Regions from separate parts of the Streptomyces sp. NPDC018045 genome, predicted to be linked through region 2. Evidence: riboswitches for the same ligand, from Rfam matches in the RefSeq annotation. Region 2 holds a riboswitch; the other holds the start of a gene.

Region 1 (5,309 bases), on a different contig from region 2:
CGGGCTTCACGACGGGCTTCGCGGGGGTTGGTACGGCAGGTTGTAGGGGGCTTGGTCCGGGGGGCGCGGCGGTCGTCAGGAGGCGGCCGACGGGGCGGTACGGCCGGGCAGGCGGTCGAACAGGAGCTGTACGGCGCCGGTTTCGGGGTGCGGTACGCGGTGTGCGCGCACCCCGAACACCTCGGCCAGCAGCTCCGGCCCCAGCACGTCGTGCGGCGCGCCGGAGGCGACGATGCGCCCGCCGGAGATGACGTACAGCTCGTCGCAGTGCCCGGCGGCCAGGTTCAGGTCGTGCAGCGCGGTCAGCACCGTCAGTCCGCTGTCCCGCACCAGCGCCAGCAGTTCGAGCTGCTGGGCGATGTCGAGGTGGTTCGTCGGCTCGTCCAGCACCAGCACCCGCGGCTCCTGGGCCAGCGCGCGGGCGATCAGGACGCGCTGCTTCTCCCCGCCGGACAGGCTCAGGAACGAGCGCTCGGCCAGGTGGGCCGCGCCGGTCCGTACCAGCGCCCGCTCGCACACCCGGAGGTCCGCCGCGCTCGGCCGCCCGGACCCGCGCTGGTGCGGCAGCCGCCCCATCGCGACGACCTCGGCGGCCGTGAACCCGAACTCGGTCGCCGACTCCTGGGGCAGCGCGGCCAGGTGCCGGGCCCCTTCGCGTACGCCCATGGTGTGCAGGTCGGTGCCGTCCAGCCGCACCGTCCCGGCGGCCGGGCGCAGCGCGCGGTAGGCGCAGCGCAGCAGGGTGGACTTGCCGCTGCCGTTGGGCCCGACCAGCCCGACGACCCGGCCGCTGTCCGCGCGCAGGGTGATGTCGTGCACGAGCCGGGCACCGGCCACGTCCACGGACACCGCGTCGATGTCGACCCGCATCAGACCCCGCCCCCGAACGTGTAGCCGCGGCGCCGCATCAGGAGGACGAAGGCCGGTACGCCGATCACGGCGGTGATCACCCCGACCGGCAGTTCGACGGGCGCCAGCAGCACCCGGGACAGGACGTCCACCCACACCATCAGCACCGCGCCCAGCAGCGGAGCCACCGCCAGCACCCGGCGGTGCCCGGCGCCCACCAGCATCCGGGTCACATGCGGCACCATCAGCCCGACGAAGCCGATCGCCCCGCTGACCGCGACCACCGCGCCGGTGACGGCCGCCGTGACCGCGAACAGTTCCCGCCGCAGCCGTCCGGGGTCCACGCCGAGCGCGGCGGCCGACTCGTCGCCCATGGCGAGCGCGTTCAGGCGGCCCGCGGAGAGCATCAGGTACAGCAGCGCGCCGGCCACCGCCGCCGCGGCGACGGGCAGTGAGCCCCAGCCCGCCCCGCTGAGGCTGCCGAGCAGCCACATCATGGCGGAGCGCGCCGCCTCGCCCCGGTCGGCGGCGAAGACCATCAGGGTGGAGAGTGCGGAGAAGCCGTAGTACATCGCGGAGCCGGTCAGCACCAGCCGCAGCGGCGTCAGGCCGTGCGCGCTGCGGGCCGCCGCGTACACCAGCGCCATGGCCAGCAGCGCCGAGCCGAAGGCGGCCGTGGACAGCGCCCAGACGCCGAGCGCCGCCAGCGAGCCGAAGAGCAGGACGGCGTTGGCACCGACCGCCGCGCCGGAGGAGATGCCGAGTACGAAGGGATCGGCGAGGGCATTGCGCACCAGGGCCTGGACGGCCACGCCGATGGCGGACAGCCCCGCGCCGACGACGGCGGCCAGGAGCGCGCGCGGGAAGCGCAGCTCCCACACGATGGTGTACGCGGAGACCTCGTCGGAGGTGATGGTGCCGCCGCTCAGCCCGGAGCCGAGGTGGCGCAGCACCTCATCCCACCCGATGCCGGCGGCGCCGAGGCCGACGCCGCACACCAGCGAGGCGAGCAGGACGACGGCGAGCCCGGCGACCAGCGGCCCGGTGGGCACCGGCGAGCCGGTACGCGGCCGGGCGCCGGCGGGGTCCGCGCCGTGGGCGGGATCTGCGGTACGGGCGGAGGCGGCCAAGAGGACGTACGCCTTCGGCTCGGGCCGTGTCCGTACGGTCAGGGGCCGGCGCGTGGCGCGAGGCCGGCGGCGGTGTCCCCTCGCAGTCCACGGCGAGTTGTCAGGAACGGGCGCCCCCGCGGGTGATCGGGCTGGCGGAACGGACGTTCCGCACACCGTTGCGGGTCAGCGCCGGACTCTCACCGGACTTCCCCCGCGGGGCGCTCTGCGACTGTGTGTGCTGTCTTGCGTGTGCTGTCTGACGTGCAGGCCGTCTACTTGAAGAAGGCGATGCCGTCGTCCGGCAGGTCCTTGAGGTCCTTGGCCCACTCGCTGGGGTCGACGACCTTCTTCAGGTGGGCCGACATGTACGGGCGCAGCGGCACCTCGGGGGTGGCCTTCTCGCCGACCCACATCAGGTCGCTGTTCACGTACCCGTACAGGCGCTTGCCGCCGGTGTACGGGCCGGAGGCGGCGGTGCGCGCCACGGCGTCGGTCGCCAGGTCGATCTGCGGCTTCTGGTCGGCCAGCTCGCCGTACCAGACCTCCGCGACACCGCCGTCGCGGATCATCACGATCTCGACCTTGCGGTCCTTGTCGATGCGCCAGTAGCCGGACTCGGTCTCCAGCGGTGCGACCTTCTTGCCCTCGGCGTCGAGCACCCAACTGTGCGAGGTGTATTCGAGGAAGTCACGCCCGTCGTGGGTGAAGGTGACCTCTTGGCCGAAGTTGCACTTCTCGGTACCGGGGAAGTCCGCGACGCCCGCGCCCTCCCAGTTGCCGAGCAGGAAGGCGAGGGGCACGAGGGCCGGGTTCAGGTCGGACGGGATCTCGATCATCAGCTCAGGCGATCTGTATCGGGGAAAAGGTGGTAGGGGCGCGCGAAGCGCTCGTACCCGGGGTGCGGGCGGCGGGCGGGAGTCAGCGCTGGCCCTGGTACAGCTTCTTCCAGGTCAGCCCGGCGAAGGCGACGACGCCGACGGCGACCAGGACGAGCAGGGTGGTGAAGACTGCCTCAAGCACGAGCGCGCTCCTCGGACGGAGTGAGGTGTTACGGACCGGAAGCGAGTCTAGTCGGCATGGCCGGTGGCGGCGCTGTGAGGTCGGTCCCGCCGGGTGACCGGCGGCGTGGGCCGCGGTTCTAGAGTGACCGTATGGCCAAGAAGCTGGTGATCAAGGTGACGGCGGGGTCGGACGCCCCCGAGCGGTGCTCGCAGGCGTTCACGGTGGCGGCGGTGGCCGTGGCCAGCGGGGTGCACGTCTCCCTGTGGCTGACCGGGGAGTCGGTGTGGTTCGCGCTGCCGGGGCGCGCGGCGGAGTTCGAGCTGCCGCACGCGGCGCCGCTGCCGGACCTGATCGACGGGATCGTGTCGGGCGGCGGCACCATCACCGTGTGCACCCAGTGCGCGGCCCGCCGGGACATCGACGAGAAGGACCTCATCGAGTGCGCCCGGATCGCCGGAGCGCAGGTCTTCGTGAGCGAGATCATGCCGGACGGCGTGCAGGCGCTCGTCTACTGAGGGCGGCTGAGGGCGGCGGGCCGGAGGACGGCTCAGCGGCGGCCGGAGCCGGGGCCGTGGTCGTCCAGCTCGCGCCACCACCGGTCCGACTCGGGGTCGCCCGACTCGTCCCACCAGCGCTCACCCGGCTCCCGCCGGTTGCCGATGATCGCCGCGAACGGCGGGATGACCATGGCGACCACGCACATCGCCACGGCCGCCGGTACGGACCACAGCCGTACGACGCCCCACGCCAGCACGAACAGGGCGATGCACACGCCCATCAGGACGAAGTACCGGCGGTGCCGGCGCTGCGCGGGCGGACGCTGGTGCGCGGACATGGTTCCACCGTAGATCCGGCCGCCGCGGCTGGGAAGCGCGGCGGGCCGCACCCCTTGCGAAGGCGTCCAAACCCCTGGGGCGCGGCCCGGCGGCCGTACGTGCGTACGTGGTGTCAGACGGCGATGGCGACCTCCGCGAGGCCACCGTGCTGCGCGACGACGGTGCGGTCCGCGGTCGCGCCCGGGACCAGGGCGCGCAGCGTCCAGGTGCCCTCGGCCGCGTAGAAGCGGAACTGCCCGGTCGCCGAGGTGGGGACCTCGGCGGTGAACTCGCCGGTGCTGTCCAGCAGGCGCACGTAACCGGTGACGGGCTGGCCGTCGCGGGTCACGCTGCCCTGGATCGTGGTCTCGCCCGGCTTGATGGCCGAAGCGTCCGGGCCGCCGGCCTTGGCTCCACACATGGGGGTACTTCCTTGGTGGTTGAGGGGTACGGGAGGGAGGCGGTGCGGCGGTGCGCTACTTGGCGGCGCCGAGCTCGATCGGCACGCCGACCAGCGAGCCGTACTCGGTCCAGGAGCCGTCGTAGTTCTTGACGTTGCTCTGGCCGAGCAGCTCGTGCAGCACGAACCAGGTGAGCGCCGAGCGCTCGCCGATGCGGCAGTAGGCGATGGTGTCCTTCGTCAGGTCCACGTTCTCGGCCTCGTAGAGGGCCTTGAGCTCGTCGTCCGACTTGAAGGTGCCGTCGTCGTTGGCGTTCTTCGACCACGGGATGTTGCGGGCGCTCGGCACGTGGCCGGGGCGCTGCGACTGTTCCTGCGGCAGGTGTGCCGGGGCGAGCAGCTTGCCGCTGAACTCGTCGGGGGAGCGCACGTCGACCAGGTTCAGGCTGCCGATCGCGGCGACGACGTCGTCCCGGAAGGCGCGGATGGAGGTGTCCTGGGCCTTCGCCTTGTAGTCGGTCCTGGCGCGGTTCGGCACCTGCGAGCCGTCGACCAGGTCGCGCGAGTCCAGCTCCCACTTCTTGCGGCCGCCGTCGAGCAGCTTGACGCTGTCGTGGCCGTAGAGCTTGAAGTACCAGTACGCGTACGCGGCGAACCAGTTGTTGTTGCCGCCGTAGAGCACGACGGTGTCGTCGTTGGCGATGCCCTTCTCGGAGAGCAGCTTCTCGAAGCCCGCCTGGTCGACGAAGTCGCGGCGCACCGGGTCCTGGAGGTCCTTCTGCCAGTCGATGCGGACGGCGTTCTTGATGTGGTTCTTGTCGTAGGCCGAGGTGTCCTCGTCGACCTCGACGAGGACCACCTTCGGGTCGTCGATGTGGGCCTCGGCCCAGTCGGCGTCCACCAGGACGTCGCTACGGCTCATGTTGTTCTCCTCCGGGGCAGTTGCGGGGCACGCGTACGCCGATGCGCGCTGCGGCGAGGGGCGCGGCGCTGCGTGGGAAGTGGCAGGGACGGCCTGGGTGGGCCGGGCGGGGACGGGGAAAGACGGGGAAAGACGAGGAAAGAGGCCGTCCGTCAGACAGTGCGACAGAGCATGGCGGCGACGCGGCACAGGTCGACTGCCCGCCGCTT
Region 2 (5,309 bases):
GCGTCCCACAGGCCCAGCGCCTTCAGCTCCTCGATCAGGTACGCGTTGACCTGGAGGAATTCGCCCGACAGCGTCTCGCGCTTGAACAGGTTCGAGACCTGCGGCTCGATGCACTCGTACACGCCCGCGATGGAGGCGATGGTGGCGGTCGGCGCGATGGCCAGCAGCAGCGAGTTGCGCATCCCGGTCGCCGCGATACGGGCGCGCAGCGCCGCCCACCGGTCCGCCCAGCGCGGCTCGGCGTTCGGGTAGTGGTCGGGGTGCAGCACGCCGCGGGCCGTACGGGTCGCGGACCAGGCCGGGTGCGGGCCGTGCCGCTCGGCGAGGTCGGCGGACGCCTCGTACGCCGCGAGCATGATCCGCTCGGAGATGCGGGTGGACAGCTCCCGCGCCTCGGGCGAGTCGAAGCCCAGCCGCAGCCGGAAGAAGACGTCCTGGAGGCCCATCAGGCCCAGGCCCACCGGGCGCCAGCGGGAGTTGGAGGCGCCGGCCTGCTCGGTCGGGTAGAAGTTGATGTCCACCACGCGGTCCAGGAAGGTCACGGCGGTGCGGACCGTGGCGTCCAGCCGCTCCCAGTCCATCTCACCGTCGTCACCCAGGTGGGCGGCGAGGTTGACCGAGCCGAGGTTGCAGACGGCGGTCTCGCCGTCGTCAGTGACCTCCAGGATCTCGGTGCACAGGTTCGAGGAGTGCACGACCTTGCCGGGCTCGGCGGTCTGGTTCGCGGTGCGGTTGGCGGCGTCCTTGAAGGTCATCCAGCCGTTGCCGGTCTGCGCGAGGGTGCGCATCATCCGCGAGTACAGGACGCGGGCCGGGACCTGCTTGACGGCGCGGCCCTCGGCCTCGGCCTTGCGGTACGCGGCGTCGAACTCGTCGCCGTACAGGTCCACCAGTTCGGGCGCGTCGCTGGGGGAGAACAGCGACCAGTCGGCGTCGGCCTCCACGCGGCGCATGAACTCGTCGGGGATCCAGTGCGCGATGTTCAGGTTGTGGGTGCGCCGGGCCTCCTCGCCCGTGTTGTCGCGCAGCTCCAGGAACTCCTCCAGGTCCGCGTGCCAGGTCTCCAGGTAGACGCAGGCGGCGCCCTTGCGCCGGCCGCCCTGGTTCACGGCCGCGACCGAGGCGTCCAGGGTGCGCAGGAACGGCACGATGCCGTTGGAATGGCCGTTGGTGCCGCGGATCAGCGAGCCGCGGGCGCGGACCCGGGAGTACGACAGGCCGATGCCGCCGGCGTGCTTCGACAGCCGCGCCACCTGGTGGTAGCGGTCGTAGATCGAGTCCAGCTCGTCCAGCGGGGAGTCCAGCAGGTAGCAGGAGGACATCTGCGGGTGCCGGGTGCCGGAGTTGAACAGCGTCGGCGAGGAGGGCAGGTACGACAGTGTGCTGGTCAGCCGGTACAGCTCGGCGACGTCGGCCAGGGCCCGCTCGCTGTGGTCCTCGGCCAGGCCACAGGCCACCCGCAGCAGGAAGTGCTGCGGGGTCTCGATCACCTGGCGGGAGATCGGGTGGCGCAGCAGGTAGCGGGAGTGCAGGGTGCGCAGGCCGAAGTAGCCGAACCGGTCGTCCGCGCCGTCCGCCAGGGCGCGCTCCACCAACTCGTCCAGGCGGGCCGCGTGGGTCCGTACGAACTCCGCCGTGCTGTCGGCGATCAGGCCCTCGCGGTGGCCGACGGCGACGGAGGCCGAGAAGGCGGTCGCCCCCTCCGCGGCCGCCTCCTCGGCGATGGCGCGGGTCAGCAGGCGGGCGGCGAGCTTGGAGTACTGCGGCTCGTCGCCGATCAGGCCGGCCGCGGCCTCCATGGCCAGCGAGCGCAGCTCGGCCTCGTCGGAGCCGGGGTGGCGGCCGCGCAGCGCGGCGGCGGCGATCTTGCCCGGGTCGGTGGCGGGCAGGTCGGCGGTGAGGTCGGTCAGCGTGCGCAGCAGGGCGGCGCCGGGGCCGTCCTCGGCCCGGCCGCCGGTGCCCTGCCGGGGCTGCGTGTCCTTCGCGGGCTGCGCGACCTGCTCGGCTGCTGCGGGCTCCGTTGGCGCGATGGTCACGTGCTGCTCTCCCTCACTCGGCGAGGGTCCGGGGAGGGCACGGCGGCGCGTGCGGGCGTGCGGCGCCCCCGGCACGGCAAGGGGCGCGCGGGCACACCGCGCAGCGTCCACCGGTCCAACCCGCGAGACCCGGACGTATCGACGTCCGCGCCGGTTCCGGCGTGGACGTGCTGTGGGCAGGTCTTCGGACTCACGGGTGCGGTTTACGCACTTCGTACACCGTTGCGGGACAGTTCCGGATTCGCACCGGATTCCCCTGCGACGACAGCGAGCACGAGCATACATCTTGTGCTGCCTCGTGCACCCACCCCCATATCTTGTGTCGCGTTGGCGCGGGGTTGTCCGAAGCCGTGGTATTCGGCGGCCGTTCGGGGCGCGCTCCGGGGGTGGGCCGGGACCTCCGAGAGGGTGTCACGAGGCGGCTGCGAGGCCGTTCCCGGGGGGTTCCGAAGCCGTTGCCCGGCCGTTCCGAACGGCCTGGACAGCGGCTGATGCAGGGGGCGTATTGGTGGCGCGGAACGTCCCTGATGCGTTGACCGGGCCCCCTGAAGCGTATTGGCTCCTTGTCTGCTCCGTCGGCCGGCGGGGCGGGTGGGGGCCTTGTGTGAGGGGGGAAACATGCGAAGAACGGGTGGGGCGCGTGGCGCCGTGCGCGTCGTGGGTCTGGTGGCGGGAGCGTGTGCCGTGGCGGGGGTGCTGCCCGCGTCCGGGGCGGCCGCTTCGCCTGCGGCCGGGGTCACCGAGCGGGTCAGCGTGGCCGCGGACGGAACGCAAGGAAACGGTTTTTCCGGGGATCCGAAGCTCAGCGCGAACGGGCGGTTCGTGGCATTCACCTCGGAAGCCACCAATCTGGGGCCCACGGACACCAACGGCCACCAGGACGTCTACGTCAAGGATTTACGGACGGGAAAGGTCGACCTGGTCAGCGTCGGCAGCGACGGCACGCTCGGCGACGGCCTGTCCGGCTCGCCCGAGATCAGCGCCGACGGCCGGTACGTCGCCTTCTACTCCAGCGCGGCGAACCTGGTCAGCGGCGACACCAACGACGAGGGCGACGTCTTCGTCCACGACCGCCGCACCGGGCGCACCACCAGCCCCACCGCGGGCGCCGGGAAGTCCCCGTACGGGTACGGGGTGCAGAACTTCGCCCTCAGCGGCAGCGGCCACCGGCTCGCCTTCGGCTCTCACCGCCCGGACCTGGTGCCCGGCGACACCAACGAGAGCCTGGACATCTTCGTTCACGATGTGCGGGCGGGAACGGTACGACGGGTGAGCGCGGCGAGTGACGGCACCCAGGCCGACGCCGCGTCCGCCTTCCCGTCGATCAGCGCCGACGGCCGCCGGATCGCGTTCACCTCGAAGGCGCGGAACCTCACCCCCGCCGGGCCCGGCTTCCGCCGGCCGCCGCCGCAGGACCCCATGTACGTCCACGACCTGGACACCGGACGGACCCGGCCGGCGAGCCTGAGCACCACGGACGCCGTCGTCGGCGTGTCGCCGTCCCCGGGGCTCAGCCCCGACGGCCGGTACGCGGTCTTCTCCGCCCTGGCCGCGGACGTGGTGCCGGACGACACCAACGGCACGTACGACCTCTTCGCCCGCGACCTGGAGCAGGGCACCACCCGGCTGCTGTCCCGCGCGCACGACGGCTCCCAGGGCAACGGCTGGTCCTCCGACGGGCGGCTCAGCGCGGACAACCGGCGGCTCTTCTTCACCTCCGCCGCCACCAACCTGGTGCCCGGCGACACCAACGGCCAGGTCGACGGCTTCGTCCGCGACCTGCGGACCGGGCGCGTCGAGCGGATCAACGTCGGTGCGGGCGGCGGCCAGTCGGCGTCCTGGACGAACACCGCGGCACCCGACGCCACCGGGCGGCTGGCCGCGTTCGACTCACGCGACGCCGGGCTGGTGCCCGGGGACACGAACGGGACGGGCGACGTCTTCGTCCGCCGGCTCCGGCACTGACGTACCGGCCCGCCGACGCGCCCGCGTGCCGCGACACCGGCGCGCGGGCACGGGCCGCACCCAACGCACCGACCAGGAGGGGAACCGACCATGAGGCCCACCCGCACCACCGCACGAAGACTCACCGCAGTGACGGGCGTGTGCGCGCTCGCCGCGCTGCTGCCCGCCACGACGGCCGGCGCCCGGTCCGCGCCGCCGCCCGGCACCGAGCGGGCCAGCGTCGCCGCCGACGGCACCCAGGGCAACGGCGGCTCGTCCGGCTCGGCGCTCAGCGCCGACGGCCGGTACGTCACCTTCGACTCCGCCGCGACCAACCTGGTGCCCGGCGACACCAACGGGCAGTCGGACATCTTCGTCAAGGACCTGAGGTCGGGCGCCGTCGAACGGGTCGATGTGGCGAGCGACGGGGCCCAGGCCGACTCCTGGTCGTCCACACCCACCATCAGCGCCGACGGCCGCTACATCGCCTTCCAGTCCGACGCGACGAACCTGGTGCCGGGCGACACCAACGCCGACACCGACATCTTCGTCCACGACCGCCGCACCGGGCGGACCGGGAGCGTCACCGTCGACGGGCGCCCCCCGCAGGGCAAGCAGGGCTCCCAGATGCCGGTGATCAGCGCCGACGGCCGGTCCGTGGCGTTCGCCTCCAGCCGCGAGGACCTGGTGCCCGGCGACACGAACAAGGCCCAGGACATCTTCGTCCGCGACCGCGGGACGGGCGCCGTGCGGCGGGTGAGCGTCTCCGTCACCGGTGAGCAGGCCACCGGCCCGTCCGCCGGCCCGGTGCTCAGCTACGACGGCCGCAAGGTCGGCTTCACCTCCAAGGCACAGAACCTGCCCCCGGCCGCCGCGCGGCCCGCTCGCGGCGAATCCGACCTGCGCAAGCCGCACAGCTACCCGTTCTTCCTGCACGACCTGGACACCGGCCGCACGAGCGTGGCGAGCCTCAGCTCGACCGGCGAGACGGTCGGCGCCTGGAACGCCTCGCTCAGCCCCGACGGCCGCCACGCGGTCTTCTCCAGTCAGTACGGCGAGGTGGTGCCCGGCCATCCGGCCGGCCGCGCTGATCTGTTCGTACGCGACCTGGTCAAGGGCACGACGGAACAGATGACGTACACCCACGACGGCAAGCAGCCGCAGTCGGGCTCCTCCGGCCACGGCGTGCTGTCCGCCGACAACCGCCGGCTGTACTTCCAGTCCTCGGTCCCGGACCTGGTGCCCGACGACACCAACGGCGCGCAGGACGTCTTCGCGCGCGACATGCGGACCGGCACCGTCGAGCGGGTCAGCGTCGCCGCCGACGGC

What was found. Region 2 has a riboswitch for cobalamin ahead of ACH4EB_RS25510 (ribonucleoside-diphosphate reductase subunit alpha). Riboswitches for the same ligand answer to the same signal wherever they lie in the genome.
Region 1: linked by a shared signal. The riboswitch ahead of ACH4EB_RS19770 (FecCD family ABC transporter permease) and the one ahead of ACH4EB_RS25510 (ribonucleoside-diphosphate reductase subunit alpha) in region 2 are both predicted to bind cobalamin.

Annotation. Positions count from the first base shown of each region.
Region 1 covers NZ_JBIRFL010000007.1:306,412-311,720, reverse strand. The annotation lists gene ACH4EB_RS19775 (ABC transporter ATP-binding protein) at 76-870, opposite strand; gene ACH4EB_RS19770 (FecCD family ABC transporter permease) at 870-1,979, opposite strand; cobalamin riboswitch at 2,079-2,210, opposite strand; gene ACH4EB_RS19765 (FABP family protein) at 2,234-2,797, opposite strand; gene ACH4EB_RS19760 (DsrE family protein) at 3,113-3,478, shown strand; gene ACH4EB_RS19755 (DUF3099 domain-containing protein) at 3,511-3,798, opposite strand; gene ACH4EB_RS19750 (DUF1416 domain-containing protein) at 3,912-4,199, opposite strand; gene ACH4EB_RS19745 (sulfurtransferase) at 4,255-5,100, opposite strand; gene ACH4EB_RS19740 (putative leader peptide) at 5,253-5,309, opposite strand, start outside.
Region 2 covers NZ_JBIRFL010000013.1:37,726-43,034, forward strand. The annotation lists gene ACH4EB_RS25510 (ribonucleoside-diphosphate reductase subunit alpha) at 1-2,036, opposite strand, end outside; cobalamin riboswitch at 2,194-2,334, opposite strand; gene ACH4EB_RS25515 (TolB family protein) at 2,859-4,001, shown strand; gene ACH4EB_RS25520 (TolB family protein) at 4,092-5,309, shown strand, end outside.